Regions from separate parts of the Geobacillus sp. FSL W8-0026 genome, predicted to be linked through region 2. Evidence: predicted binding sites of a transcription regulator. Region 2 holds the regulator's gene; each other region holds the start of a gene.

Region 1 (7,566 bases), 1.5 Mb from region 2:
GTTTCGCCTCTTCGTGGCGTCCAAGTGAGGCGCACAGCTCCGCGAGCCGAAAGCGGGAAAGCGCATGGCCCATGGCGGCAGCTTCGCGGTACAAATCCATAGCCTTCGACGGCCGTCCTTGCCGTTCATAAAGGGCGCCGAGAGCGGAATGGGCCGAAACGAGTGTCGGGCGAGCTGAGACAAGCTGTTCTAAAAACGCCCGGCCGCGTTCCTCTAAAGACGGCGTTGCCAGCTGATCAAGGTAAAACTCGTACGCTTCTTCCGCCTCAAACTCAGCCAGACGCAACCCTTCTTCCAACCACGACAGCGCCGTCTCGCGTCCTTCCTCCTCGTCGGCGAACCCATGGGCGACAAGCCATCTTCCCGCGTTCAGCCAATATTCGCTGTTGGCGGCAAAACGGGCGCGCTGCTCGATCACATATCGACGCGCTTCATCCATATCCCCGCGTTCTGCAAGGGCGGCCGCCAAGCCGAGATGGGCGAACACGTCATCGCGGTCATGACGGATCGCCTCTTCGTAGCACGAAACCGCTTGTTCCGCCTCTCCTTCCTCCATATAGAGATCGCCAAGGCGGACGTAAAGCGGCGCCAACCGCCAGGCGGCGGCCAATCCCTCTTCCAACACCGCTTTCGCTTTTTCCCGATCACCGTCGTCATCATACAAGTCAGCCAACATCAAATACGGGTACGGTTCCTGCGGGTCGAGCGCTTTGGCGACGCAAAAGCCGCGTTCCGCCTTGCGCCGGCGGCCGAGCTCCCGATCGCAGCGGGCCCGCTCATACCAAAGCTGGGCATCCCGCCGTTCGCGGCGCACAAGACGATCAAACCAGGCGCGCGCTTCGGCAAACCGCTTCGCGTGGAACAACAGCACACCATGGTTCGTTTCGATAAACAAATCGCCCGGATATAAGCTGACCGCTACGCGCGAAGAGATGAGCCCTTTTTCGATATGACCGGCGTACGCCGAGGCGAGTCCGAAATAGCTCCACACTTCCGGCTGATCTGGGTCCAACTGGAGCGAGGTGCGAAAATAGCGAGCCGCCTCTTCGTAGCGGCTGGCAAAAAAGGCGATTCGGCCGCGCAAATAATGGTAGAGCGGGCTTTGTGCCTTTCCTTTCACCCGTTTGAGCACGTCTTCAGCCTTCTCCATTTCTTGCGTGTAGACATACGCTTTCGCCGCCATCAGCAGCAAGTCGTTATGTTCGGGATACTCGCTCAAGACGCGCCTGGTGTAATCAAACACAAGCGGCTTCGCCTCATCGCTGCTAAAATGCTTCATGACATACAGCCATGTGTACGGGATGTGCTCATGCTTGCGCAAAAAGGCGACAAACGCGTCGAAATGCGCCTGCTCGTCCTCATCCATCTTTTCGGCCAACGCATGCAATTCGCGGAAATAGCGGTCTTCCTCTTCGGGGAGCTCGGCGGCGAGCGCCGCTTTTTCCCGGGGAAGCGCCACAATCGACAAATAATGCGTCCCTGCATACCATTTGGCAAGCTCGTCCTCGGAAACAACAAACGGATCAAATAGATTCGGGTCTTGCACGTACAACGCCCCAAGCCGCTCGTCATAGCCAAACAACACCTGCACGTGCGATGACTGTTCATAATCGACGCTTAACAGCACCGGAACGCCCTCATCAATCAGCCGCTTCCAACGAAGCGGCGAGCCGACGAAAAAGCGGCAAACAAAGCCAAGCTCTTCCAAATAATGAACCGTCGTCGACAATTTCGATCCGCGCACATCAAAAATATGTTGGGCCACTTCATCCTGCGTACGGGGGGAGCCAAGCAATCGAAGCATCATTTCCAAACTTGCCGGCACGCAATAGTTATGCTTTTGCACGACCGGCACAAGCGGCAGCACCACCGACCGTTTCCTTTGCCGCCCAAGCGCTCGGGCGTACGGCGTTTTTTCAAGCTGCGGCTCCGCTTTCACAAGCGATTCAAGCTTCTCCCATTCGTCAAGCTGGTAATACAGTTCGGCGCGCAAATGGGCGAAATAACGGCGATGCATATGAAGCGGATTCAGGCGGTCAAGCTCCTCCATCGCCGCGAGCGCCTCGCGGTAGGCGCGCACATCGCGCAGGCGGCGCACGCGCTCAGCGTAAAACGCTAACACTTGCGGAAAACGCTGCTTTCCTTCTTCCAAAACGGCAAGCGCCTCGCGGTGGCGGCCATCGAGCGCATACAAATCGGCAAGAAGCAAATAGCACATATCGCCGCGCTCCGAGTCGTCGAGACCGGCGCGAATCACCTGTTCGGCGCGCTTCCGGTCGCCGGTCTCGATATAAAAATAGCCCCACTTGTCATGCATCGGCGCCGTCTCATAGCGGGCAACCACATCCATCCATTCGTGCGCCTCATCGATCCGCTGCATATCCAATAAAGCGCGCACCAACGCAAACGCCGCCCGGGCGATCGCTTCCCTCGGCTCCTCCACCCGGCCTTCGAGCGCGGCGGTCAGGCGCGGAGTGAGCGCCTCTTCCACATCGAGCGGCCGGCGTTGATCGAGCCATTCGTCGCACAACCACGCAAGCGTCTGCAGCGTGTTGAACTTCCGGTGGGCGTACCGGGCGACAAGCCCGCTATGCCGGTACATAAGCGCGTAGTCGAACAGGCGGACAAGCGTCCGAAACGGTTCGATCTCGTCCCACGAAGCCATGAGCGGCCGCCATTGAAACAATCCCATGTTTTCTAAATGCGGCCGCACCTGGGCAAGGGCATCCACGATTCGTTTTTCTTCAACGAGCAATGCGATCGGTTTGATATGATTCATACAAAGAAACTCCCTTATTCTTTTTCTAGCTATTTATTAAGTGTAGAACAAGCCCGGCAAAACAGCCACATATTTTTTTCACAAAAATACCGACAAACAAAAAATGGCCTCTCCTTTGAACAGGATCAGCCATATACCGATTCGTTTTATCCGGCGTGCTTGGCGAAAAATTCGAGAGACCGTTCAATAATCATCGGTTGGTCGTAATCGAGCGTCGCCACATGGTAGCTGTTTCGGAGGCGGACGATCTCTTTCTCCGTCGATGAAATGCCTTGAAAGATGATGTCAGCGTTTCCCGGCGGCACGACGTGATCTTCGTCGGAGACAAAAATCAACGCCGGACAGACGATGCGATCGAGTTTCGCTTTTGTCTGTGCCATCAGCCTAGCCAGCTGAAGAAGCGAAGCGGTCGGCGTTTTCTCGTATGCCAGCTCTTTCACATCCGGGTTTTTCAAGTCCGAACCGATCGAATCCAGATACCTCGGCAGCTCGCCCCCGCCCGTCATCCCGGCGGCGATGGCCGGGATGTCGACAGCGGCGTTAATCGGCACGATGCCGCAGATGTCTGGGTGATGTTCCGCCAAATAAAGCGTGAGCGTCCCGCCCATCGACAGCCCGGTGACAAAAATGGTTTGGCATCGTTGTTTCAGCCATCCATATCCTTCTTCGACCGAGGCGACCCAATCGTGGAACGTCGTCCGTTCCATGTCTTCGTAATGCGTTCCGTGCCCTTTTAAGCGCGGCAGGCAAACGGTATAGCCGGCTTTCGCATACGCTTCAGCGAGCGGGCGCATGCTGTGGGGCGTGCCGGTGAATCCGTGCACGAGCAGCACCCCGACCGGCCCGTTTTCGGCGTAAAACGGCTCGGCGCCCGAGAGCACCGGATATTGTTCGCTCATCTTCCTCTCCCCCTTATCTAGTCAAATCCGTTCCTCTCACTATATTCGCCGCCGCACCTCTTTTTTCCTTTTTTTGATCGGACGCCGTTACCACATCGACAACCATGACCACCACCATTCGTGAAACAAGCCGTTGACGCCAAAATAGACGAATGCGATCCAAGCGATGCCAACCAATGCTTTCTCCATCCCTTTTCCCGTCCGATAGAGCGGCACTTTCCACCGCTTGGACGAAAACGGCCAAAACAGCGGCACCCCTTGAACAGAAAAAAAGTCTTCCACAATATGAAACAAGTAGCCGAGCACGAGCCCAGCGGTAAACGGCGACGCCGAGTCGCGCCAGACGAGGGCGGCAAGCACCCCCCAGACGATGAGCGAATGCGTCATGCCGCGATGGCCGAACGCTTCTTTTACTTTCCCCGCGACGCCGAACGAACGGCGGCCGACGTATGACGACGGCTCGTCAATGTCAGGAAGAAGGCTGCCGATGACAAGCCCCGCCGTATAGGCGGCGGTAAACGGCAGCTTTGTATGCGCGGCCGCCGCCGCGCCGAGGCATAATGTGGCAATGACATGGCTGGAGTATCGCAACGAAATCCCCTCAAACTTTTATCGTTTTCCCCATTATACCACAGAAAAGAATATTCGTTCGTTTTTTTGACGGATTTGTGACAATGATGCCAAGTGTGACAAAGTTAACATCGCGTTATTGACATCATGGCTATAGTTAAAAGTACACAACGCTAATAAGGAGTGAAGCAAATGAAACGAAAACGATCTCCGCTCACCAACCGTTTCAAATATATTCGGCCGATCGAGCGCCAAGCCGACGGCCATAGCGAAACAACCTACGGCGACCGCGCCTGGGAAGATGCATACCGTCGCCGCTGGCAGCACGACAAAGTCGTCCGCTCGACCCATGGCGTCAACTGCACGGGGTCGTGCAGCTGGAACATTTACGTCAAAAACGGCATCGTCACCTGGGAAGGACAGCAGCTCGACTATCCGTCGACCGGGCCGGATATGCCGGACTTTGAACCGCGCGGCTGCCCGCGCGGCGCGAGCTTCTCATGGTATATGTACAGCCCGCTGCGCGTCAAATACCCGTATGTCCGCGGCATCTTGCTTGACATGTGGCGCGAGGCGCTCTCCCATCATCCAAACAACCCGCTTGAGGCGTGGAAAAGCATCGTTGAAGACCGCGAAAAAGCGAAGCGCTACAAACAGGCGCGCGGGAAGGGCGGATTCGTGCGCGTCAGCTGGGATGAAGCATTGACGCTTGTCGCCGCTTCTTTATTGTATACGGTCGTCAAATACGGCCCGGACCGCAACGTCGGCTTCTCCCCGATTCCAGCCATGTCGATGGTCAGCCATGCCGCCGGATCGCGCTTCATGCAGCTGATGGGCGGGCCGATGTTAAGCTTCTATGATTGGTACGCCGACTTGCCGCCGGCGTCGCCGCAAATTTGGGGCGACCAAACGGACGTGCCGGAGTCAAGCGACTGGTACAACGCCGGCTACATCATCACCTGGGGCTCGAACGTCCCGCTCACCCGGACTCCGGACGCTCACTTTTTAGCCGAAGTGCGCTACCGCGGCACGAAAGTCGTCTCCGTCAGCCCAGATTACGCCGAGTCGACAAAATTCGCCGACGACTGGCTGTCGGTGAAGCAAGGGACGGACGGCGCCTTGGCGATGGCGATGGGACATGTTATTTTAAACGAATATTACGTCAAACGGACCGTTCCATATTTTGAACGATATGCCAAAACGTACACCGATTTTCCGTTTGTCGTCACCTTAAAACAAAACGGCGGCACATGGACGGCCGGCCGCTTCTTGTTGGCGAAAGACCTTGGCAAACAAACGAACAATGCCGAATGGAAGCCGGTCATCTATGATGAAAACACCGACTCGTTTGTCGTGCCGAATGGAACGATCGGCGCTCGCTGGGAAGACAAAGGAAAATGGAACTTGCGTCTTGTTGATGAGGAAACAGAACAGCCGCTTGAGCCACGCCTGTCGTTTTTAGGGAGCGAAGATGAAGTCATCTCGATCCAGCTTCCATATTTCACCGCTGAGGGCGGAAAAACGATCGAACGCGCGGTTCCAGTGAAAAAAGTGCAAACCGTAACAGGAGACGTTTACGTCACGACCGTCTATGATTTGATTTTGGCCAACTACGGCATTGACCGCGGCATCGGCGGCACAGTCGCCCGCTCGTACGATGACGAGGTGCCATTCACGCCAGCATGGCAAGAAGCGATCACCGGCGTCGACCGCGAACTCGTCGTGAAAATCGCCCGTGAGTTTGCCGACAACGCGATCGACACAAACGGCCGGTCGATGATCATCGTCGGCGCCGGGATCAACCATTGGTTCAACTCCGATACGATTTACCGCGCCGTCTTGAACCTTGTCTTGTTCGTCGGCGCCCAAGGGGTGAATGGCGGCGGTTGGGCCCATTACGTCGGGCAGGAAAAGCTGCGGCCGGTGGAAGGATGGCAGACAATCGCCACCGCCCGCGACTGGGTCGGACCAGCGAAATTGCAAAACGGCACGTCATTCTTTTACTTTGCGACCGACCAATGGCGCTATGAAGAGCGGCCGGTCGATGAGCTCATCTCACCGCTGGCCAAAAAAGCGCGCTATTCACACCCTGGCGATTACAACGTCTTGGCCGCGCGGCTTGGCTGGCTGCCGTCGTACCCGACGTTTAACAAAAACGGCATCGAGCTGTATAACGAAGCAGTAAGCCATGGAGCCCGCACGCCGGAAGAGATCGGCGCCTACGTCGCGAAACAGCTGAAAAAGAAAGAATTGCAGTTTGCGATCGAAGATCCGGACAACGAGGCGAATTTTCCGCGCAACTTGATCGTCTGGCGCGCCAACTTAATCTCAAGCTCCGGCAAAGGGCACGAATACTTCTTAAAACATTTGCTTGGCACGACGAACGGCTTGTTAAACGATGACCGCGACAGCCTGCGCCCGGAAGAAATCCGCTGGCGCGATGAAGCGCCGGAAGGCAAGCTCGATCTGCTTGTCAACTTGGACTTCCGCATGGCCGGCACAGCGCTCTACTCCGATGTCGTCCTGCCGGCAGCGACATGGTATGAAAAACATGACTTAAGCAGCACGGATATGCATCCGTTCATCCATCCGTTCAATCCAGCCGTGCCTCCGCTCTGGGAAGCGCGCTCGGACTGGGATATTTTCAAATCACTTGCGAAAGCCGTATCTGATGTCGCCAAACAAGCCGGCTTAAAGCCGATGAAAGAAGTCGTCGCCACTCCGCTGTTGCACGATACGGCGCAAGAGCTGGCGCAGCCGTTCGGTGAAGTGAAAGACTGGAGCAAAGGCGAAACTGAACCGATTCCGGGCAAAACGATGCCGAACATTCATGTCATCGAGCGCGACTATACGCTCATTTACGATCAAATGACCGCCCTGGGTCCGAACGTCGCCCGCCAGCCGATCGGCACAAAAGGGATTGCCTGGTCAGCGAAAGACGAGTATGAACAGTTGAAACGCCGGCTCGGCACTGTCCGGCGCGCTTCCATCGCCGACGGCTGCCCGGATATCAGCGAAGCGAAAAAAGCGGCTGAAGCGATTTTGACGCTGTCATCAACTACAAACGGCAAAATGGCGGTGAAAGCGTGGGAGGCGCTTGAGAAAAAGACGGATTTGAAATTGGCCGATTTAGCGAAAGAACGCGAGGAAGAATGCTTTACGTTTGAACAAATCACCGCCCAGCCGAAAACGGTCATCACCTCGCCGGCGTTCAGCGGCTCTGAAAAAGGCGGGCGGCGCTACTCGCCGTTTACGACGAACGTCGAACGGCTCATCCCGTGGCGGACGTTGACCGGCCGGCAGTCGTTTTACATCGAT
Region 2 (7,566 bases):
ACCAAATTTTTTCTCCAATACGACGTTGCGGCCTTTCGGACCTAACGTGACTTTCACGGCGTCTGCGAGTTTGTCCACCCCGCGCAACATCGCACGGCGCGCTTCTTCGCTGAACTTGATTTGTTTTGCCATACCCCGTTACCTCCTTACAATATGGATGAAATTGCAACACGTGCATGAAGCGAACGTTAAGTATTCAGTGAGTTTTACGTATGTTTTATTTGATCGGCGCATAGATTAGCGAATGACAGCCAAAATGTCGCTTTCGCGCAAAATTAAGTACTCTTTGCCGTCGTATTTCACTTCTGTGCCCGCGTATTTCGAGAAGATGATACGGTCGCCGACTTCAACTTCCGGTGCAACGCGTTGACCGTTATCGAGCACGCGGCCTGCACCAACGGCGACAACACGGCCTTCTTGCGGCTTTTCTTTCGCCGTATCCGGCAACACGATGCCGCTTGCCGTTTTTTCTTCTGTTTCCACGACTTCAATGACAATGCGATCGCCTAATGGCTTCAACACGGGAAACAACCTCCTTAACGATAGTTTTCGCCGTTCTTATTAGCACTCATCTTTATTGAGTGCTAACACACTTATAATATTAATGAACTTCTTTCCGTTTTGCAAGTAGGAAATTCAAAAAAATAGCGGCTTTTCTTTTTGGCGCCACACGAGCCAATCGGTCGCCCCGAAGACCGGCAAAAAACACCCTTCCTCCGCCAACCGGCCGCATTTCGCCCAAAACCGCTGCTTCGGGCGTGACAGAAACGCGCGGGCAGCGCATTGTTCCACCGACAAGCGGTCTCGTTCGTTTCCACGCTTCCGGCGTGACAGAAACATGCCGGCCAGCTGAAGGGCAACCGGGCGGGACGACGGCTAGCTTCTCAAGCCAGCGGCGCAAAATCCGTTTTCATTATTGCACATTTCCAGCGCCAATAAACACCCGGCGGCTGTTTTTTTGTCCCGTTTGCCGTTGGATTGAACCAACGCGCTTTTCTTATCATTTCGCCAAACATATGCTACAATACGGATATATTTTGAATAAAGGGGTAAGAAAACTTGAAACGTCATGACTGGTACGTGCTGATCACCTATATTGCCATGCAGCTGTCCGCTTTTGCCGGCGTGCCGCTTCTATGCGCCCTCGGCGTCGGGTCAAGCGCGAAAACCCCCAGCGAAGCTACAAAAATCGCTTCTGGATATTGGGCGGTCATCAGCTTTTTGACAGCGTTTGTCATTATTTTATGGCTGCTTCGCCGCGCCCGCCCTGAGCGAAACATGCGGCAGATGCCGCTCGCTTCATCGTGGATGTGGGCATTTTTAGGCGTATTTTTGGCGCTTGTCGCCCAAAGCATCGCCGTCAATATCGAATGGCGGCTGCTCGGCATTGAACCAGGATCGGAGAACACAAGACAAATCATTGAGATCATTCGCTTGACACCGCTGCTAGTCATTGTTGCTTCGGCCATCGGCCCGATTTTGGAAGAACTCGTTTTCCGCAAAATCATTTTTGGATCGCTTTATGAAAAATACCGCTTTTGGCCGGCCGCGCTCGCAAGCTCGCTTCTTTTCGCCATCGCCCATATGGAGCTGGAGCATTTGCTTTTGTATACAGCGATCGGTCTGACGTTCGCCTTTTTATATGCGAAAACCGGCCGCATTTTCGTGCCGATGTTCGCCCATGTGGCGATGAACACGTTCGTTGTCGTTGTGCAGATGCTACTGGCTGATGAAATGGAAAAAATGATGCGCCAGCCGGAATTGCCGCTGACGATTTGGGGGGTATGGTTATGACGCGCCACCCTCGACTCTTCTCATTGCCCTATTTCCTTCTAGGTTTGCTGTTTACGTATTTGGCGATCCAAAGCGCGCATGAAACGATTTGGAACGTTTCGACCATCGCCTTGGCGGCGTTGGCGGCTTTTGATTTCGGAACCGCCTTTCGTCTGCTTTTTACCCCGAAGCGATAAAGAAGGTGCCCCAAACGTACGATCGGGACACCTTTTTTTATGATATGCCCATCCGTGCTCCCTCGATCTGTTTCCCGCGAACATCCCCGTCGGCAAGCGGCGATTTTCATCCCCGTCTGGAGGGCAGATCACAAGCTTGCCCATGGACCTTTCCCGTGAAAATGCCGGCCTGACACGGATTTGCATCCCCGGGTGGGGGCAGATCACACCGCCCATGGATCTTTCCCATGAAAATGCCGGACCGGCGCGAGATTTTCACCCTCCAAGTGGAGGGCAGATCACAGCTTGCCCATGGATCTTTCCCGTGAAAATGCCGGACCGGCGCGAGATTTTCCCCCCGAGTGGACGCTGTCCATGGAATTTTTTGTTTAAAAATCGCTTTGGCCGTGCGCCGCTTTACTCGTTGTCTCCTTGTTCCGCCGCTGATCGCGCCTTCCGGTAGCCGATTTTTGCGATCCAAATGCTCCCTTCATACAAAAGCGTAAGCGGAATCATGACGATCACTTGCGACAACACATCGGGCGGCGTGATAATCGCCGCGATAATTAACAGCACCAAATACGCATACTTGCGAACGCGAACAAGAAACTGCGGCGTGATAAGCCCTAAGCGGGTGAAAAACAGCACCACGATCGGCAGCTGAAACACAACGCCAAACGGCAGCACAAGCTGAAGCATAAACTGGAAATATTCGTTAATGCCGATCATTTGCTGGACCCCCAGCTGTTCAGCCAGCTGGTTCATAAATCGAACGACAAATGGAAACAAAACGAAATAGGCAAAGCTGACACCGCCCAAAAAAAGAACAATCGATGCCGGAATATAGCTTAGCGTTACCTTCCGCTCTTTTTCATACAGACCGGGGCTGACAAACGCCCAAATTTGATACAGCAGCACCGGAGACGTCAGCACGGCGGCAATGACAAAAGCAAACTGAAAGTATACTTTGATCGGATCGGTCAGGCGAAAGGCGTTCATGGTCAGCTGCTTTGTCTCAGCCGTTCGTTGCAAATAGATAATGACATCATCGACGAAAAAGAAGCTCGCCGCCAACGCCGCGGCGAAAAAAACGAGCACAATGATCAGCCGCTTTCGCAGTTCACCGAGGTGTTCATACACTGACATCTCTTTGTCATTCATAGTTCCTCATCCCGCCTTATCACCGGTCGGTTTTCGTTTCGTCCTCATCCGCAAGACCCTTGGTGGCGTCTTTGAACTCGCGCAGCGACTCGCCAAACGAACGCCCTAGTTCCGGCAGCTTTTTCGTGCCAAACAACAGCAAAATCAAAACAGCCAGCAATACATATTTCATGAATGATTCTCTCCTTTTGCCGATGGCGATGGATAGTTTTTCAAAAAGTACACAAGCGATTGCAGCTCAATGGCCAAATCGATGTGGTGAACGCGAATATGGTCAGGCACGTTCAGCCGCGCCGGAGTAAAGTTTAAAATTCCTTTAATCCCTTGGGCGACAAGGCGATCGGTCAACGCCTGAGCCGCGGAGGCCGGCACGGTTAAAATAGCGACCGGAATGTCGCCGCGCAGCCGTTCTTCCAGCTCATCGAGATGATAGACGGGCACGCCGCCGACTGTCGTTCCTACTTTTTGCTCATCAACATCGAACGCCATCACAATTTTCGTGTTATTGTTTTTCGAAAAATTATAGTTTAAAAAAGCGGTGCCTAAATTGCCGACTCCAAACAGCGCCACTTCAGTCACTTCATCCTCTTCCAACGTCTGGCGAAAAAACGACAACAAATAATGGACATTATACCCGTATCCTTTTTTGCCGAGCGCGCCAAAATACGAAAAATCGCGGCGGATCGTCGCTGGATCGACTTTCACCGCCTCGCTCAGCTCAGCGGAAGAGACGCGCTGCTTTCCTGATGCATGCAAGTTCTTTAAAAATCGGTAATAAAGCGGCAGCCGCTTAGCCGTCGCTTGCGGAATTTTCGGTTGTTCATTGCTCATTGTCTCATCCCCTAGCTAATCGGTTTTCCGTCGATAATGGCCGGATTTCCCGCCCGTTTTTTCGACCAAATACGTCGGACCGATCGTCATCCCTTTGTCGAGCGCCTTACACATGTCGTATACCGTCAACGCACAAACCGAAACGGCCGTCAGCGCTTCCATTTCCACCCCCGTGCTCCCTTTCGTTTTCACGGTCGCTGTAATGACAAGACGAGGCTCGGTTTCTTCATGCTCCCAAGAAAACGTGAAATCGACGCTCTTTAGCATCAGCGGGTGGCACATCGGGATCAGGTCAGCCGTTTTTTTGGCCGCCATGACCCCTGCCACTTGGGCGACGGCCAGCACATCCCCTTTTTTAATGTCACGGCCTTTGATTTTTTCATAAATTTCTTGGCTGACAGTGACGCTCGTTCGCGCCACCGCGACCCTGACCGTCTCTTCTTTGTCCGTGATATCGACCATCTTCGCGCGTCCCTCTTCATTAAAATGGGTAAACGATGACAAAGCCATCTCCTCCATGTCTACACTATACATGATTTTTCTCCTTCTGTCTTTGACCGTCTGAGCAACATACGTTAAACTATTCCGAGAGGTGAACCGACATGATGATTTTGCAAGTGCGTGGACTCACGAAATATTTTGGCGCTGACCTTATTTTATCGAATATTAAACTAGAAATACAGTCCCGCGACCGCATCGCCCTTGTCGGCCGAAACGGAGCGGGAAAATCGACATTATTAAAAATCATCGCCGGCGAACTATCTTTTGACAGCGGTGAAATCATCAAGCCAAACCATCTCAAAATCGGCTATTTGGCACAACAGAGCGGGTTGGAATCATCACGCTCCATTTGGGAGGAAATGCTCGACGTGTTCGCACCGCTTCAAGCGATGGAACAACAGCTGGCCGCGCTCGGCTCTCAGCTTGGCGATCCCGATGTGCTCGCCGATCCCGTCCGCTATGAAAAAACGCTGAAAATGTACGATGAACTGCAAGAGCAGTATAAGGAACAAGGCGGCTATCAATATGAGGCCGACATTCGTTCCGTCTTGCACGGATTGCAATTTTCTTCATACGATTATCAAACAACACCGGTCTCTTCGTTAAGCGGCGGACAGCGAACACGGCTCGCTCTCGGAAAGCTGCTGTTGTCCAAGCCGGATTTGCTGATTTTAGACGAACCGACCAACCATTTAGACTTGGACACACTCGCTTGGCTGGAACAGTATTTGCAGGCATATCCGGGCGCCCTCTTGCTCGTCTCCCATGACCGATACTTTCTCGACAAAGTTGCCAATCACGTGTACGAGCTGTCCAACGCCAAGCTGCGGACGTACAATGGCAACTACAGCCGCTATCTGGAACTGAAAGCGCAGCAATATGAGCAAGAGCTACAGCGATATGAAAAACAACAGGAAGAAATCGCCCGATTGCAAGAGTTTATTCAGCGCAACATCGCCCGCGCCTCGACGGCCAAGCGGGCGCAAAGCCGGCGAAAACAGCTGGAGAAAATGGAGCGAATGGAACGGCCTGTCGGAGAGGAAAAATCGGCATCATTTTCTTTCACGATCGAACGACCAAGCGGTCAACAAGTGCTCATCGCTGAAGACGTGGCCGTCGGTTACCGGAACGAGCCGGTCATTCGTCATATCAGCTTCCGCATCGCCCGCGGCGAAAGCGTCGCGTTGGTCGGTCCAAACGGCATCGGCAAATCTACACTGTTGAAAGCCATCGCCGGGCAGCTTCCCATTCAGGCCGGACATTTGCGCTACGGCACGAACGTCCAAATCGGATATTATGATCAAGATCAAGCCGACCTGTCGTCCAATAAACGAGTCATTGACGAATTATGGGATGCTTACCCCCTTAAAACAGAAAAAGAAATCCGAACGATACTCGGCAACTTCCTGTTTTCGGGCGATGACGTTTTAAAACCGATCTCAGCGTTGAGCGGCGGGGAAAAGGCGCGCTTGGCGCTCGCGAAGCTGATGCTCCAACAGGCCAATTTTCTCATTCTGGACGAGCCGACCAACCATTTAGACCTCGACAGCAAACAAGTGCTCGAACAGGCATTGATCGACTATCCAGGCACCATTTTGTTCGTCTCCCACGACCGCTATTTCATCAACCGCATCGCTACGAAGGTGCTCGAGCTGTCAAGCGACGGCCTTAGCGAATATTTGGGAGACTATGACTACTATATCGCCAAAAAAGAAGAAATGCGTGAGTTAGCCCGTTTGGATGCCAGCCCAATCGTTCCGAGCAGCAACGAGTCGGCGAAATCTGTTTATGAACAAGAAAAAGAGGAAAAAAGACGCCAGCGTCAACGTCAACGCCGTCTAGCCGAAATCGAAGCAGAAATCACCGCGCTTGAAGAGCAAATCGCCCAAGCCGAACAGCGACTATGCGATCCGTCCGTTTATGACGACTACGAAACAGCACAACAGCTTGTGCAAGAAAACGAGGAGCGAAAGCAGCAAGTGGAAAAACTGCTGGCCGAATGGGAGCAGCTTTATGACTCACCATAACCAACCGCCCGCCGGTTATTTCGGTGGGCGGTTTCAATTAGTCACATTATCCACAAAGAAATCCACAATCCATCCAGTGAAATATAGGTTATTCACCAACTTTTCCACATTATCCACAAAAAACAGTTCGATTTTGTTCAACATCGCTGTGTATTATTTTCCTCATATTCATCCGATTTACGCCATATTTCCACATCATCCACAACCTGTGGATGAAACTATGCACAAATCGGACCACCAGTCTGTCCACCAATCCACCCTTGCCGTCTAAAAAAGAAACGGCGGTTGGCCCGCCGCCAAAACCGCCGATTGTGTCCATCGGTTTGTCCTTCGTTACGTTACGCCAACGGCAAGCTTGGATCGGCGTTCAACGCCAAATCTGACCGCCTGCCTTGCCAGTACAACATCGTGCCCGCGGCCGCAATCATCGCCGCATTATCGGTACATAACGATAACGGTGGAATAACCAGCTCCACACCGGGGAGCTCCTGCCTCATTCGCTCCCCTAATGCAGTCCGCAACCCGCGGTTGGCCGCCACTCCACCAGCGAGCAACACTTGCCGGACGCGATATTGTTTGGCTGCTTGTAAAGTCTTTGTCGTCAACACTTCAACTACGCTGGCTTGAAAACTGGCTGCCATCTGCTTCGGATCGATCTCCTCGCCGCGCTGTTTAGCACGATGAAGCGTATTCAACACCGCCGATTTTAAGCCGCTGAAACTGAAATCATACGATCCTTCCTCAAGCCATGCCCGCGGCAAGTCAATGGTCGGCTCTCCTTCTTGGGCCAACCGGTCAATGTGCGGCCCTCCCGGATACGGAAGCCCCAAAGCGCGAGCCACCTTGTCATACGCCTCACCGGCGGCGTCATCTCGCGTTTCACCAATCACCTTGAATTTGACGTGTTCTTCCATGTAAACGAGCTCTGTATGCCCTCCGGAAACGACCAGAGCCAAGAGCGGAAATTTCATTTCCGACACGAGCTGATTGGCATAAATATGCCCAGCGATATGATGCACGCCGACAAGCGGAATGCCGTGAGCAAACGCCAACGCTTTCGCCGCGTTCACTCCGACAAGAAGCGCCCCGACAAGCCC
Region 3 (7,566 bases), 1.1 Mb from region 2:
CTCATTGGCGGGCATTCCTTCTTGAAACAAAAACGAATGTTTGCGGAGCGGAATCACTTTTTTCGACGATTGCAGCCATGAGCGCAAGAGGGAAAAATCGCGTTTCTCCACTGGTTGGCTTAGCCGTTGCATGATTGACACCTCCATTTGTTCGGCTATTTCTATTGTAAAAAACCTCACAGTGGGGACAGCGTGAAAAAAATCACCGTTTGTCACTTTTTTTGTGCAGGTTGTCACAAATTTTTCTAAGCCGGATTTCCCCGCCCGTATGATACAATCAATGTGAGCAGCATCACAGCGTTTATCTATTTGTTTTCGTATCGTTAGGATGGAGATGGAACAAAGAGAGGCTGACCCATGACAACGTTTTGGTCACCGGTTTGGTTATCGATTAAAGTATCACTTTTCGCCGGCTTGATTGTCGCGGTCTTAGGGACAGCGGCGGCGAGGCGGATGGCGCGCCGCCGGTTTCGCGGCAAGACGGTGGTGGAGACGGTGTTTATGTTGCCGCTCGTGTTGCCGCCGTCGGTCGTCGGTTTTTTGCTCGTCGTCTTGTTTGGCCGCCATAGCCCCATCGGCCGGTGGATCGAAGCGTCGTTTCATACGACCGTACTGTTTACGCCCGGTGCCGCGGTGATGGCTGCCGTGGTCGTGTCATTCCCGCTCATGTATCAGGCGGCCAAAGCCGGGCTTGAAGCGGTCGATCCAACCATTGAAGGGGCGGCGCGCATCGATGGGGCGAATGAGCGCCAAGTCTTTTGGCATATTTCGCTGCCGCTTGCCAGACACGCGTTATTATCCGGAGCGGTGCTGTCGTTTGCCCGCAGCCTCGGGGAGTTTGGCGCAACGCTCATGTTCGCCGGCAATATTCCGGGAAAAACGCAAACGATCCCGACCGCCGTCTACATGGCCATGGAATCGGGGCGGATGGAGTTCGCGTGGGCATGGGTGGCGGTCACGATCGGATTGTCATTCAGTTTATTGGCTTTTGCGACGAAACTCGGTCGTTTACGGGAGTGAACGACCCCCACTTAATTTTCTAGCGAAAATTTGAAGTGGAGGCTTCCAAAGAAGTTTGACTGCTTCAAGCAATCCTTATTCTTTGAGGCGTGTCCACTTTAGAGCATAAGACACTCAGGTCTACAGCTTTACTTTTCTTTAAGATGTTTAATGCGCCGCTTCGCTTCATTGAAGTGGGAGTCTTCTCGCCTAATTAAGATAAACAAAGCCGCCTGTCAATATCGTGCGGCGAACGAAACAGAAAGGAGGGAGTGCGATGGGCGAGCGCAACCGAACGAACGTCATGGACCGCCTGTCCCGCCCGCTTCGCGATTTGCGGTTATCAGTGATCGACCAATGCAATTTTCGCTGCGTCTATTGCATGCCGGCCGACGTGTTCGGGCCGAATTTTCGCTTTTTGGCGGAAGGTGAGCTGTTGACGGTCGAGGAAATGGCGCTTCTTTCGGAATGTTTTGTCGAGCTGGGCGTCGAAAAAATCCGCTTGACGGGCGGCGAGCCGCTCTTAAGGCGCGATTTGGATGCGCTTGTGGCGCGGCTGTCTGCGATTCCCGGCCTGCGCGATATTGGCTTGACGACCAACGGCGTTCATTTAGTGAAATGGGCGCAGCGGCTGAAAGAAGCCGGACTAAAGCGCGTCAACGTCAGCTTGGATGCGTTGGATGATGACATTTTCCGCAAAATGAACGGCATCGGCATCGGCGTCGCCCCGGTGTTAAAAGGCATTGAAGCCGCCCGGGCGGCAGGGCTCGGCGTCAAGGTGAACATGGTCGTCAAAAAAGGGTGGAACGACTCGCAAATCGTGCCGATGGCGGCCTATTTCAAAGAACAAGGCATTCCGCTCCGCCTCATCGAATTTATGGACGTCGGCACAACGAACGGCTGGGATTACTCCCATGTTGTGACGAAAAAAGAGATGTATGAACAAATCAACGCCATGCATCCGCTCGAACCGGTCGAAAAAGCGTATTTCGGCGAGGTGGCGAGCCGCTACCGCTACGTCGGCACGGAGGTGGAAGTCGGCTTTATCGCCTCAGTGACGGAAACGTTTTGCCGCAGCTGCACGCGGGCGCGCATTTCCGCGGACGGGAAGCTGTATACGTGTTTGTTTGCATCGAAGGGCGTGTCGTTGAAAGACAACCTGCGCGCCGGGGCGACGAAAGAGGAACTGAAGTCGTTGATCACCGCGGTTTGGAACCAGCGGACAGATCGCTATTCAGAAGAACGGACGGAAGAAACGGCGAAGCAACGGAAGAAAATTGAAATGTCGTATATTGGCGGATGACAAAGAAGAAGGGCCGCTCTTTCCGGCGAAGAGCGGCCTGTTCATCGCTCGCTGCGCCTGCCTTTGCCTTAGAAATGGGGGAAGGGTTTGCTTGCTTATGCTCTTACCGCCGCCAGCACGCGCGGGAAGAGGACGTTGTTTTCTAAATGGATGTGGGTAAACAAATCTTCTTCGAGCGCGGCGAGTCGGCTGTAAACGAGCCGATACGTGCCGCACGCGTCTTCCGGCGGGGTGAAGTCGTTGGTGATGTCGCGAATGTCTTTGATCAAATCGCCAGCGATCTCATGCTCATTGACCAGTTCGCGAACAGCCTGTTCGACCGCCTCCCGGTTTTCCGGCGAGGGGTTGTCAGTAAATTGGAAAATGAGCGGGAATGCTTCTGTTTCTTCTGTAATCAAGTGTTGCTCGAGTTCCGCTTTTAACTCGTGAAACAGTTTATGCACGCGGGAAAGGTGCGGGTGGTGCATGCCGTGTACGCGCAATACTTTTGTGACATATGGGCTGAGCTGCGGCAGTTCCTCGTTCAAATAGCGGTGGTGCGTGTTGATAATATGATCGACCAAGTCGGTCAGCGTCGCTTCGCTCCAGTTTCGGGTCGGCTTGTTTTGCGCCTCCGCATAAAGGGTGTTCAGCTCGCGAAGGAGCGCTTCGCCATCCAGTCCGCGCTCTTCGATGGCTTCTTTTAACGGACGCTGTCCGCCGCAGCAAAAATCGATGCGCCGCGCTTTCAACAAATCAGCTGCTTTCGGAAATTGAGTGACAATATCGCCAATCAATGATTGTTCAGTAAACCGCTGTTCCATTCATCATCCCTCCATTGATCCAATCGTTACAGCTTCAGCATACCGTGTTTTCCGCGGCCACGTTGTGATTCATCTCACAGCAGCGAAAAAATGAAGACGGAGAACGAATGTGATCAACATCACAACGGCACTTTTCGTTTTTATGTACAATCAAGACAAAAGAGCCGGTCGACCGAGTCGAACATCGGGCTCAAGACGTGCTAAACTATAGTCAGGAACAATACCGCTAGGCGGATAAAGTGAGGCAAGAGCTCGCACCGTCGGCCGCTTTGTTCGGCGAGACGCGGGAAAGGATGTTGGCGCACTTCGCGTCCCGCCTTCGGTCGCCTTGTCAACATCCTCTAGAAGGTTGGTGAAAAACCGCTGTTTGCCTTGATCGATGATGGAACGCGTGAACATAGAAGCTGATACAACCAGTTTTTCTACTTGAGAAACGATTCCGAGAAGCGGTTGCGTGAGTAAATCACCGGCCCCCTAGATGACTGGTGAAAAACGGTTGTTTCTCTATGAACGATGGGGGGAGCGTGTGAAAGGCGATACCGATGCGACAAGGCTTTTCTATTTGAGAAACGAGGCCGGTAAACGGCCTGCTTCCTTAAATCACCGGCCCCCTAGACGAGGAAAAGGATGTTGGCGCATATCGCCGCTGTGAGTGTCGGTGATGAAATGCTGGCGGGAGGCATCAAACCGCTGCAACCACGTGAAAAGGACGAGACCATAGCCGCCAGCCATATAGTCGAAAGGAGAGAGAGACATGGTCGAAAGACGAACCCCGATTCCTGTAGCGGAAGCGATCGCTCGGGTGATGCGTTACGCCGGAGTGGGAGAAGAGGAAACGGTGCCGCTTCGCCAGTCGTATGGCCGCTATTTGGCCGAAGATTTGCGCGCTGACCATGATGTGCCGCCGTTTGACCGCTCCCCGTATGACGGATTTGCCATTCGCGCCGCCGATTCGGAAGGAGCGGGGTTGGATCGTCCGGTCGAGTTTGAAGTGATCGAAACGATTGGCGCCGGACAAGTGGCGAAACAGCCCGTCGGCCCGTTTCAAGCGGTGCGCCTGATGACCGGAGCGCAAATTCCACAAGGGTGCGATGCGGTCGTCATGTTGGAGCTGGCCAAACAGTATGAACGGGATGGAAAAACGTATATGTCGATTAAGCGCCCGTTCCGCCCCGGCGACAACATCTCGTTTCAAGGAGAAGATGCCAAAAAGGGACAACCGCTCGTCGAAAAAGGAACGCGCATCAATCCGGGAGTGGCGGCGCTGTTGGCGACGTTTGGCTACGCCGAAGTGAAGGTGGCGAAAAAGCCGCGGATCGGCTTGTTTGCGACCGGCAGCGAGCTGCTTGACGTTTCTGAACCGCTCGTTCCGGGAAAAATCCGCAACAGCAACGCCTACATGATTGAAGCACAGGCGCTCAAAAGCGGCGCTGAGCTGATCTATTTTGGCCAGCTGGCCGACGACTTTGACGCGTGCTTTCACGCCGTGCGCGAGGCGCTCGATCAAGTGGACATGCTTATGACGACCGGCGGCGTCTCGGTCGGCGATTACGACTATTTGCCCGCCATTTACGAGCGGCTGGGGGCGAACGTTTTGTTTAACAAAATCGCCATGCGCCCGGGGAGCGTGACGACCGTCGCGGAGTGGAATGGCAAGCTGCTGTTTGGCCTCTCCGGCAATCCGTCGGCGTGCTACGTCGGCTATGAACTGTTTGTCCGCCCGGTCGTGCGGACGCGCTTGTTTTCCCCCAAGCCGTATTTGAAAAAAGTGAAGGCCACGCTCGGCGCCGATTTTCCCAAACCGAATCCGTTCACCCGCTTCGTGCGCAGCCGAATCGAAGCGATTGACGGCCGGCTGATCGTCAAACCGGTCGGCATGGATAAGTCGAACATCGTCACCTCGCTCGCGGCGGCCAACGCCTTGATGGTGCTGCCGGGCGGGACGAGAGGATTCGCTAAGGGTGACGAGGTGGACGTATGGCTGCTCGATGATGATGAGGGATCGAGCGAATGAACGTCTGGCAAGTTGTCGGCTATAAACATACGGGCAAGACGACGCTCGTCGAAAAATGGGTGGCGGCCGCCGTCCGGGAAGGATGGCGCGTCGGGACGGTGAAGCATCACGGCCATGGCGGCGAGCCGGCACGGCCGGAAGGCGTCGATTCCGTCCGTCATGAGCGGGCCGGGGCGGTGGCGACAGCGGTGGAAGGGGACGGGCTGTTGCAGCTGCATCTCCGCCGCCCGTTGTGGCGGTTGGATGATGTGTTGGCGCTTTATGCGCCGCTTCGACTGGATCTCGTGCTGGTCGAAGGCTATAAGAAGGCGCTCCATCCGAAAGTCGTGCTTGTGCGCTCCGAGGAAGATTGGGCGTCGCTTCAGCACCTCGCCAACATCCGCGCCGTCATCGCCTGGGAACCGCTTTCCCGGCCGTTGCCGCACCCTTTGTTTTCGCTGGCTGATGAGGCCGCATATATCCCATGGTTGATGAATGAGGTGAGAAGAGGGACATGACGGAATCGTTGTTTGTCATCACGTCCGAGCCGATTTCGGTCGAGGATGTGATGAAAAAAGTGATGCGCCCGGAAGCCGGCGCGGTTGCCGTGTTTGCCGGCACGGTGCGCGAATGGACGAACGGCAAGCGGACGCTCTTTTTGCAATATGAAGCGTACGTGTCGATGGCGGAGAAAATGCTGGCGCAAATCGGAACGGAAATCGCCGAACAATGGCCGGGAGCGAAAACGGCGATCACCCATCGGATCGGGCGCCTTGAGATCGGCGACATCGCCGTCGTCATCGCGGTTTCCTCGCCACACCGCGCGGAAGCGTATGAAGCGAACCGCTACGCCATCGAACGGATCAAACAAATCGTACCGATTTGGAAAAAAGAACAATGGGAAGATGGCAGTGCATGGATTGGCGATCAACTGGAAACAAAAGCTTATCCGTCCGGAAAGCCGGAGGTGAATGAATGATGATCCGTCTCTTGTTTTTTGCCCATTTGGGCGAACAAGTCGGCGAGCGGCAAGTGACATGGCCGCACGTCCCCGACACCGTAGGAAAGCTGAAAGAAGAAGTGGAAGCGCGTTACGGCTTGCCGCTTGACCGCGTCATGACCGCGGTCAATGAGGAGTACGCCCGCGACGACGCGCCGCTTCAACCGGGCGATACAGTCGCTTTTATTCCGCCAGTGAGCGGGGGGTGAGAGCGATGGCAAACAAAAGCAAATGGGTGATGCCTAAACAACATGGCGCTTGGGCGATGCTCATCATCCCGTTTTGGCTCGGGGCATACGCCGGCGGACTCACGTGGGTTCACGCGCCGCTCTTTCTCGCTTGGCTTGCCCTCTACTTGGCGACGTATCCGCTCTTGATGGCGGTCAAAACGAAGCGGAACGAGCCGTACGTGCCCGCTGCCATTCGCTATGGCGTCATCGCCGCGCCGTCCCTAGCCGTTTCCCTTTTGCAGCGGCCGGCCCTTGTTCTCTTTGGCTTGGCGATGATTCCGTTTTTCCTAGTAAACATCTACTACAGCAAGAAAAAGAACGAGCGCGCTTTCTGGAATGATGTTGCGGCCATCGCATCGTTTTGCGTCGGCGGCTTGGGCGCCTTTTATGTCGGGCGCGGGGAATTGACGGTGGAAGCGTTCGAATTGGCCGCGTTTTCCTTCCTCTTTTTCATTGGCAGCACGTTTTACGTCAAAACGATGATTCGCGAAAAGAAAAACGTGCGATACAAATGGCTGTCATGGGGATACCATGCCTTGTTGATTGCCGGTCTCATCGCCATCGGCGAGCCGTTCGCCGTTTTGGCCTACGCGCCGAGCGCCATTCGCGCCGTCTACTTATACGGAAAATCGCTGCCGATCATGAAACTAGGCATCTTGGAAATCGCCAACGCGGCGTACTTTTTCATTGCCATGATCGTGCTCTACTCTTGAACGAACCCCAAACGGGAGACATCAATGACCGTTTGGGGTTTTTGTTTGGTTAGGCGATATGGCTTTTTCATTGCACAAGCATGATGCAAAATGGGCATGAATTCCTTGTCACGGTGTTGCAATGGATCGTTTCAAAAGCCTACCTCCTCTTCTTCCATGCTCGTTCCCAAATCAATTAAAGAAGGGAAGCATTTCAACATTCATTTATCGGATTGTGGACGTTCCAACCCTAAGTCATGTCGAATTTTGTCTGTCGAAAACGGTGGATGGCAGGGAGGAGGAAAGATACAATTTTATTGTAAAAATAATGGAAATAAGGAAGGGGAGCATATGAGAAACATTTGTTTGCGACGATGGTTAGTTTGGATGGTTGTATGGGCTTTAATGGTGTCAAGCATCCCGATAAAGGGATTCGCCGAAACGATCCAATCAGGAGTTGGCCGTATAGTGCCAAAAGAAGAGCCACCCAAGGTGCCGGAAGCCCCGAAACGTCAACACAAGCCAGGGGAAATCGTGGAGATGAGA
Region 4 (7,566 bases), 380 kb from region 2:
CGCAGGCCCTCCAGCGCGTTTCGCCGATAGGCGGGCGGCCTTCGCTTTTCCCCTTAGAAAGGAGGTGATCCAGCCGCACCTTCCGGTACGGCTACCTTGTTACGACTTCACCCCAATCACTTGCCCCACCTTCGGCGGCTGGCTCCCGTCAGGGTTACCGCACCGACTTCGGGTGTTGCAAGCTCTCGTGGTGTGACGGGCGGTGTGTACAAGGCCCGGGAACGTATTCACCGCGGCATGCTGATCCGCGATTACTAGCGATTCCGGCTTCATGCAGGCGAGTTGCAGCCTGCAATCCGAACTGAGAGCGGCTTTTTGGGATTCGCTCCCCCTCGCGGGTTCGCTGCCCTTTGTACCGCCCATTGTAGCACGTGTGTAGCCCAGGTCATAAGGGGCATGATGATTTGACGTCATCCCCACCTTCCTCCGACTTGTCGCCGGCAGTCCCTCTAGAGTGCCCAACTGAATGCTGGCAACGAGAGGCGAGGGTTGCGCTCGTTGCGGGACTTAACCCAACATCTCACGACACGAGCTGACGACAACCATGCACCACCTGTCACCCTGTCCCCCCGAAGGGGGAACGCCCAATCTCTTGGGTGGTCAGGGGATGTCAAGACCTGGTAAGGTTCTTCGCGTTGCTTCGAATTAAACCACATGCTCCACCGCTTGTGCGGGCCCCCGTCAATTCCTTTGAGTTTCAGCCTTGCGGCCGTACTCCCCAGGCGGAGTGCTTATCGCGTTAGCTGCAGCACTAAAGGGTGTGACCCCTCTAACACTTAGCACTCATCGTTTACGGCGTGGACTACCAGGGTATCTAATCCTGTTTGCTCCCCACGCTTTCGCGCCTCAGCGTCAGTTACAGGCCAGAGAGCCGCCTTCGCCACTGGTGTTCCTCCACATCTCTACGCATTTCACCGCTACACGTGGAATTCCGCTCCCCTCTCCTGCACTCAAGCTCCCCAGTTTCCAATGACCCTCCACGGTTGAGCCGTGGGCTTTCACATCAGACTTAAGAAGCCGCCTGCGCGCGCTTTACGCCCAATAATTCCGGACAACGCTCGCCCCCTACGTATTACCGCGGCTGCTGGCACGTAGTTAGCCGGGGCTTTCTCGTGAGGTACCGTCACCGCGCCGCCCTCTTCGAACAGCGCTCCTTCGTCCCTCACAACAGAGCTTTACGACCCGAAGGCCTTCTTCGCTCACGCGGCGTCGCTCCGTCAGGCTTTCGCCCATTGCGGAAGATTCCCTACTGCTGCCTCCCGTAGGAGTCTGGGCCGTGTCTCAGTCCCAGTGTGGCCGGTCACCCTCTCAGGCCGGCTACGCATCGTCGCCTTGGTGAGCCGTTACCTCACCAACTAGCTAATGCGCCGCGGGCCCATCCGCAAGTGACAGCCAAAGGCCGCCTTTCAACCAAAGACCATGCGGTCTTCGGTGTTATCCGGTATTAGCTCCGGTTTCCCGGAGTTATCCCGGTCTTGCGGGCAGGTTGCCCACGTGTTACTCACCCGTCCGCCGCTGACCCAACCAGAGCAAGCTCCGATTCGGTCCGCTCGACTTGCATGTATTAGGCACGCCGCCAGCGTTCGTCCTGAGCCAGGATCAAACTCTCCAAAAGAAAGTGGATTGGCTTTGTGAGCTTCAGCGCCGACACCAAACGTGTCAAGCAGCCTCCGCTTTTCGGATTGTCTAGCTTCGGCCGCTATCGGCTCGCGACGCTTCGGTCCTGCTGCGGCGGCGATAGCCTCCTCGCAGGCCCTCCAGCGCGTTTCGCCGATAGGCAAGCGGCCTCCGCTTTTCGGATTGTCTAGCTTCGGTCCGCCGCCGCTCGGGGTCAAATAACCTTCCCCCTCGGGGTGCAAGCACCCCTGTGGGTGAAGAACATTTGCCCGTCGCGGCGACCCGCGGACCTCAGCTTTTCGTTGCGCTTCGTTTCGTTCAGTTTTCAAGGAACAAGATTTTTGCCCTTTGAAAGCGGCTTTTACATCATAGCACTTTTATTATCTGCTGTCAACATCTTTTTTATTCGTTATTATTTCTGTGATGTTTTATTGCCGCAACAGCGATTTAAAATATATCATCGTTCGACAAGCAAGTCAATAGCTTTTTGAAACGAAATAGCATTCATTCGTCCTCAGGCGATTTTTCTTTCTTTTTTCGCTCTGCCCGTGATTTATGGTATATTGGTGTTTAGGAGGGACAATCATGGCCATCAAATATTCAAGTAAAATTAATAAAATTCGTACGTTCGCCTTGAGCCTCATTTTTATCGGGGTCATCGTCATGTATGTTGGACTATTTTTCCGTACGTCCCCAATTATTATGACATTGTTTATGGTGTTCGGAATGTTGTTTCTTGTCGCGAGCGGCATCGTCTACTTCTGGATCGGCACGCTCTCGACAAGAGCCGTTCAAGTCGTTTGTCCTTCATGCGGCAAGGTGACAAAAATGCTCGGGCGCGTGGACTTATGTATGTTTTGTCGCGAGCCGCTGACGTTGGATCGCGAGCTTGAAGGGAAAGAGTTCGATGAAAAATACAACAAAAAAAGGAAAAGCTGATAGCCCCTTTTGCGCTATCAGCTTTTTAATTTGTCCGTCCTCCACCTCGTTGGCAATCAGGACATACCCCGTACACTTCCATCCGGTGATGATCGACTTTAAATCCAGTAACGTGAGCGGCAAGCTGCTCGACTTCATCGAGCGCTGGATAGTGGAAATCGACAATTTTGCCGCACTGCTCACAGATGACGTGATAATGATTGGATGTGACAAAGTCAAATCGGCTTGACGAATCCCCATATGTCAGCTCTTTAACAAGCCCGATTTCTTTAAAGACCCGCAAGTTGTTGTAGACGGTCGCTACGCTCATATTAGGGAATTTCCCTTCCAGCGCTTTATATATCTCATCAGCCGTCGGATGGGACATTGAGCTGATCAAATACTCCAATATCGCATGACGCTGCGGCGTAATGCGTATGCCCGTCTTTTTTAGCATGTCCAGCGCTTCCTTGAGTTGCTCATTGACAGACACCGTCATGCACCTCACTCTCTGCAAAAGATGAAAAAAATTATCATTTTATAATATTTATAATTAGTCTACAAGGAATGTAGGCGTTTTGTCAATATACATACCATTAATATATCGGACTTGCGCGTCTTTATTTAACAAAAAGAGGGCGGAAATCGTTTCCGCCCGCCACAATTCATTCATTTGAGGAGGTTACTATGCATCATACGCAAAAACGTTGTTCTTGCTTGGACGCTTACCTAGATGAGGCCAATCGGGCCACCTGCGCGAGCGTCTCATCGACGTGCCCCTTTACTTTCACCCCGCGCCATTCTTTGACCAATGTTCCATCGGGGGCGATAATGAACGTCGAGCGCTCGATGCCCATGTATTCTTTGCCAAAATTCCGCTTTTTCTTCCAGACCCCATACAGTTCTGCCACCTGATGCTGCTCATCGGAAAGAAGCAAAAACGGCAATTCATACTTCTCAACGAACGTTTCATGCCGCTTGACTGGGTCTGTGCTCACCCCTAAGATGACGGCATTCAATTCGTTAAACCGTTCATAGCGGTCGCGAAAATCGCATGCCTCGGTCGTGCACCCAGGCGTCATGTCCTTTGGATAAAAATAAAGAATGACATACTGACCACAAAAATCGGAAAGCGACACCATTTCCCCGTTGCTTGCTGGCAAAGTGAAATCCGGGGCTGGCTGGCCAATCACTGCCGTCATGGCATTCCCTCCGTCTTCGTTGTTTTCTTTTAGCGTAGCGAAGACGAAGAGAATTTGCAACTGTCAGCGATGGTCCCAGTCAAATACAGTGCGCGTGACAATGACAGCAGGCATAATGTAGCCGAGAAGCGCTTCGGCAATGGCGATCCACCGACCGATGCCGATCGGGGTCACATCCCCGTACCCGACGGATAAGAGCGTCATACCGCTTAAGTACAAGCTATCCTCAAGCAAAGCGAGACGTTCTCCTGTGGCACTGTTCGGAGACGGAGTAAACACTTGATGGCCGTTGATCTGCAAAATCATGTAAATCATAGCAAACCCAAGCATCATTGTTACGTACCACTGAACAAGCACCCATAAGCTGTCGAGCGAAAGCCGGTGCGTCGCTTGCACGCGCGCCGTCCAAAGCGAGGTGATACTGCCTAGGAGGACGGCGGCAATCACTCCGAGGAAGGCGTAATCCATCGCATCCCCCCATCTTTGTCCGTTGTTCATATATACGTGGCCGGACAAGCAATTATGACGGGGAGGAACCAGCGGGGAGTGAAACCAACCGACCGCACCAAGGCGCCGTCTGTCGAGTGGCTCATCCAGTCAAATGGCAAGTTGTCATTTTGACCGAACGCACTCCTCACTGGAAAAAAAAGCGGGCAGCCAGCTCAGTGAGGCGCAAATCGCGTTGTCATGGCGACTCCTCACCGGAAAAAGAAGCGGGCCAGCACCTCTTTCAGCGTCGCGGCGCTGTGGTGAAACCAAGTTTGCTCGTGATCGTCCAGCTCGATTTCAATCACTTCGCGGATGCCATTACGGTTGATGACCGCTGGTACGCCGATATAGACGTCGCGTTCACCGTATAAGCCGTCCAAATAAGCCGAGACGGTCAAAATGGCATTTTCGTTATGCAAAATGGCACGCGTCACGCGGGCAAGCCCCATGGCGATGCCGTAGTATGTCGCTCCTTTTTTCTCGATAATTTGATAAGCAGCGTCACGAACGTTGGCAAAAATGCGCTCCAAATCCTCCCTTGCCTGTTCTCCTTTCGATTCGATCCACTTGCGGATCGGCACCCCGCCGATGTCAGCCTGGCTCCAGACCGGAAGCTCGGTATCGCCGTGTTCCCCGATAATGTAGGCGTGGACATTCGTCGGGGCGATGGCGAAATACTCGCCTAATAAAAAGCGAAAGCGGGCGGTGTCCAAAATCGTGCCCGATCCGATTACTCGTTCTGGCGGCAGGCCGCTGAACTTCCACGTCGCATATGTTAAAATATCAACCGGATTGGTGGCGACAAGAAACAATCCTTGAAACCCGGATGCCATAACCGATTCAACGATCGAGCGGAAAATGGCGATATTTTTATCCACTAGATCAAGCCGCGTCTCGCCTGGTTTTTGATTGGCGCCGGCGCAAATGACGACTAAATCAGCGTCGCGGCAGTCGCGGTAATCGCCATGCCAAATGTCCGTGGGCTTCGGCGCAAACACTTTCCCATGGTTGAAATCCATCGCATCGCCCGCAGCTTTATTTTCATTCGCATCGATGAGCACAATTTCATCGGCAATCCCTTGGTTCAATAAAGCAAAAGCATAACTGGCGCCGACAAACCCGGTGCCGATGACCGCCACGCGATTTCCTCCTCCGTTTTTCATCGCTGTCTCCCTCCTCATTATTGTGAATATATTCACAAATTATTTTACACGATGAAGCGAGAACTATGCATAAACGATTATGGCAATTGTTTGGCCGTTGTTTGGCATTTTTATGACAGCCTCCGTTAAGCAAAAAACGGACGGGGCAGTCAGCTCCCCGTCCCGCGATACCACCTCACCCCAGCGTTCCAAAGCATGACGGCGATGGCAAAAAACAAGGCGCCGACGACCGGAGTGAAAAACGCGTAGCCATACCATTCTTCCTTGCGGAGAAAATACGAAGCCGGATAGACGCCGACGAAGGCAAACGGCAACACCCACGTTAAAATATAGCGGATGACGCGATGGTAAATATCGACCGGGTAGCGGCCATAGCTGCTGATGTTGTACATCATCGGCATGATGGATGTGCGGGCATCGGCAAAAAAGCTAATCGTCGCCAGCGAAATGAAAATGCCGGCATAAATCAACACCCCGCCGACCACAAGCAAAATAAACATCAAGGCATCATACCAATGGAACGAAAGCGACAAGCGGCTGCCGACATACACCATAATGACCAGCCCGGGCACAGCGCCAAGCAACGATTCGAGCTCCATTCGCTCGAGAATGATCTGAAACAGGCTGTGCACCGGGCGCGTCAACACGCGGTCCATTTCGCCTTGGACAATGTAGCGCTCATTAAAATCCCATAAGTTGAAAAAGGCCGCAAATACGGCGTACGGCACGAGGAAAAAGCCGTAAATGAACAACATCTCATCGCGCGACCAACCGTGAAGGAGCGGCGTATGGCTGAACACAACGAGCAAAAAGATCAAGTTGACGGCCTGAGCCATCAAGTCGGACAGCCACTCTACGAACAAATCGGCACGATATTGCAGTTTCGTCTTCATATATTGCCCCATGTATTGAACAAACACCGATACGTAAAACAACGTTTACCCTCCTTGCACAACGAGACGCCGTTTCGCCGCCCTCCATAACCATCCAAGCGGGAACAGCAACGCGATGCACCATGCCGCCTGCATGAGCAGGCCGTCGCGAGCGGCGGCGCCTTGGAAGCTTTCCGTAACAATCATGCTCGGGATATAGCTGATCGCCTGAAACGGAAAATAGTGCATCCATCGCTGCGCCCAATCTGGATAAAAGGAAAGCGGCAAAATCAACCCGGAAAACAAGTCGATGATAAACCGCTTCGCCCGCAGCAACCCTTCATTGCGGAACGTAAAAAACGTCACAACCCCCGCAAGCAAGTTCAGCTCGGAAAAAATGATAAAGCTGAATAAAAGCGACAGAGCGAAGGCGAACCACGTTTTCGCGTGTTCTGGAAACTGCAGCGGCAAAAAAAGCGATACGACCAAAAGCCCAGGCAATGATAAAAAGAACAGGCGGAACAGCCCCTCGCCAAGCCCTTGCACTGCTTTCATTCCCAAATAGCTGTACGGGCGGATCAATTCCACCGCTACTTTTCCATCCCGGATTTCCATGGCGATTTCGCGGTCAAGGTTGTTAAAATAAAACGCCCGCGCCAGCCAAGAAATGGCGACATACGTCGTCATTTGCTCAAGCGACATCCCTTGCATCGACGGCCTGCCCCCATAAACGGCCGACCAAAGGAAGTAGTACGCCGCAATGTTAATGGCGTAAATGAGAATCCCCGTATAATAGTTGGTCCGGTAAGCGAGCATCATTAAAAAGCGGATGCGAATCATTTCCATATACTTATCCATGCACCGCACCCTCTTCGTAAATGTGGCGAACGATCTCTTCCGTCGACGCTTCATAAATCCGAATATCTTGCAGCGGGTAGCGGGCGGCGACGCGGCTGACGACTTCCGGCACTCCTCCCGATGGAACGTGCGCCACCCAAATGTTCGGCTGCTCTCCTTTTTTCCAGACGACATCCAAGCCAACCGTCAGCTCCTGCAAAGGCGGAGCGGCCGTTGCTTCTGCGAATGTAAACGCCACCCGTTTTCCTTGTCCCCACTTTTCTTTTAACGTTTCGAGCGAACCATCATAAATGATTTTTCCTTCGTCAAGCATGATCACCCGCTCGCACAGCGCCTCGATGTCTGACATGTCGTGCGTCGTCAGCAAAATCGTCGTTCCGTACCGCTCGTTCAACTGTTTCAAAAACTGACGGATGTTGAGCTTAACAAGCACATCCAAACCGATTG

What was found. Region 2 encodes Rex, which represses fermentation and respiration genes when NADH is low (regulators of the CRP and FNR family bind a similar motif). Its sites were predicted from a motif close to TTGTGAAATATTTCACAA; they were not measured.
Region 1: NST29_RS08695 (nitrate reductase subunit alpha) is a predicted target of Rex. The motif match lies at 4,363-4,380, and genes of this name have one in related genera.
Region 3: ric (iron-sulfur cluster repair di-iron protein) is a predicted target of Rex. The motif match lies at 3,168-3,185, and genes of this name have one in related genera.
Region 4: NST29_RS03235 (L-lactate dehydrogenase) is a predicted target of Rex. The motif match lies at 5,410-5,427, and genes of this name have one in related genera.

What each region holds. Positions count from the first base shown of each region.
Region 1 is NZ_CP150194.1:1,740,460-1,748,025, reverse strand. It holds gene NST29_RS08710 (tetratricopeptide repeat protein) at 1-2,779, opposite strand, end outside; gene NST29_RS08705 (alpha/beta fold hydrolase) at 2,926-3,678, opposite strand; gene NST29_RS08700 (metal-dependent hydrolase) at 3,766-4,269, opposite strand; gene NST29_RS08695 (nitrate reductase subunit alpha) at 4,441-7,566, shown strand, end outside.
Region 2 is NZ_CP150194.1:271,305-278,870, reverse strand. It holds gene groL (chaperonin GroEL) at 1-132, opposite strand, end outside; gene groES (co-chaperone GroES) at 238-522, opposite strand; gene NST29_RS01490 (hypothetical protein) at 637-840, opposite strand; gene NST29_RS01485 (type II CAAX endopeptidase family protein) at 1,060-1,794, shown strand; gene NST29_RS01480 (YdiK family protein) at 1,791-1,970, shown strand; gene tatC (twin-arginine translocase subunit TatC) at 2,367-3,110, opposite strand; gene tatA (twin-arginine translocase TatA/TatE family subunit) at 3,130-3,282, opposite strand; gene NST29_RS01465 (redox-sensing transcriptional repressor Rex) at 3,279-3,941, opposite strand; gene moaC (cyclic pyranopterin monophosphate synthase MoaC) at 3,957-4,445, opposite strand; gene NST29_RS01455 (ABC-F family ATP-binding cassette domain-containing protein) at 4,544-6,469, shown strand; gene tsaD (tRNA (adenosine(37)-N6)-threonylcarbamoyltransferase complex transferase subunit TsaD) at 6,808-7,566, opposite strand, start outside.
Region 3 is NZ_CP150194.1:2,769,039-2,776,604, reverse strand. It holds gene NST29_RS13905 (Crp/Fnr family transcriptional regulator) at 1-132, opposite strand, end outside; gene modB (molybdate ABC transporter permease subunit) at 358-1,020, shown strand; gene moaA (GTP 3',8-cyclase MoaA) at 1,277-2,302, shown strand; gene ric (iron-sulfur cluster repair di-iron protein) at 2,398-3,105, opposite strand; gene glp (gephyrin-like molybdotransferase Glp) at 3,860-5,119, shown strand; gene mobB (molybdopterin-guanine dinucleotide biosynthesis protein B) at 5,116-5,616, shown strand; gene NST29_RS13875 (molybdenum cofactor biosynthesis protein MoaE) at 5,613-6,077, shown strand; gene moaD (molybdopterin converting factor subunit 1) at 6,077-6,307, shown strand; gene NST29_RS13865 (YwiC-like family protein) at 6,313-7,041, shown strand; gene NST29_RS13860 (DNRLRE domain-containing protein) at 7,489-7,566, shown strand, end outside.
Region 4 is NZ_CP150194.1:646,595-654,160, reverse strand. It holds rRNA gene NST29_RS03260 (16S ribosomal RNA) at 58-1,615, opposite strand; gene NST29_RS03255 (YgzB family protein) at 2,203-2,556, shown strand; gene perR (peroxide-responsive transcriptional repressor PerR) at 2,582-3,034, opposite strand; gene bcp (thioredoxin-dependent thiol peroxidase) at 3,261-3,737, opposite strand; gene NST29_RS03240 (potassium channel family protein) at 3,801-4,205, opposite strand; gene NST29_RS03235 (L-lactate dehydrogenase) at 4,436-5,389, opposite strand; gene NST29_RS03230 (ABC-2 family transporter protein) at 5,539-6,324, opposite strand; gene NST29_RS03225 (ABC-2 family transporter protein) at 6,328-7,119, opposite strand; gene NST29_RS03220 (ATP-binding cassette domain-containing protein) at 7,112-7,566, opposite strand, start outside.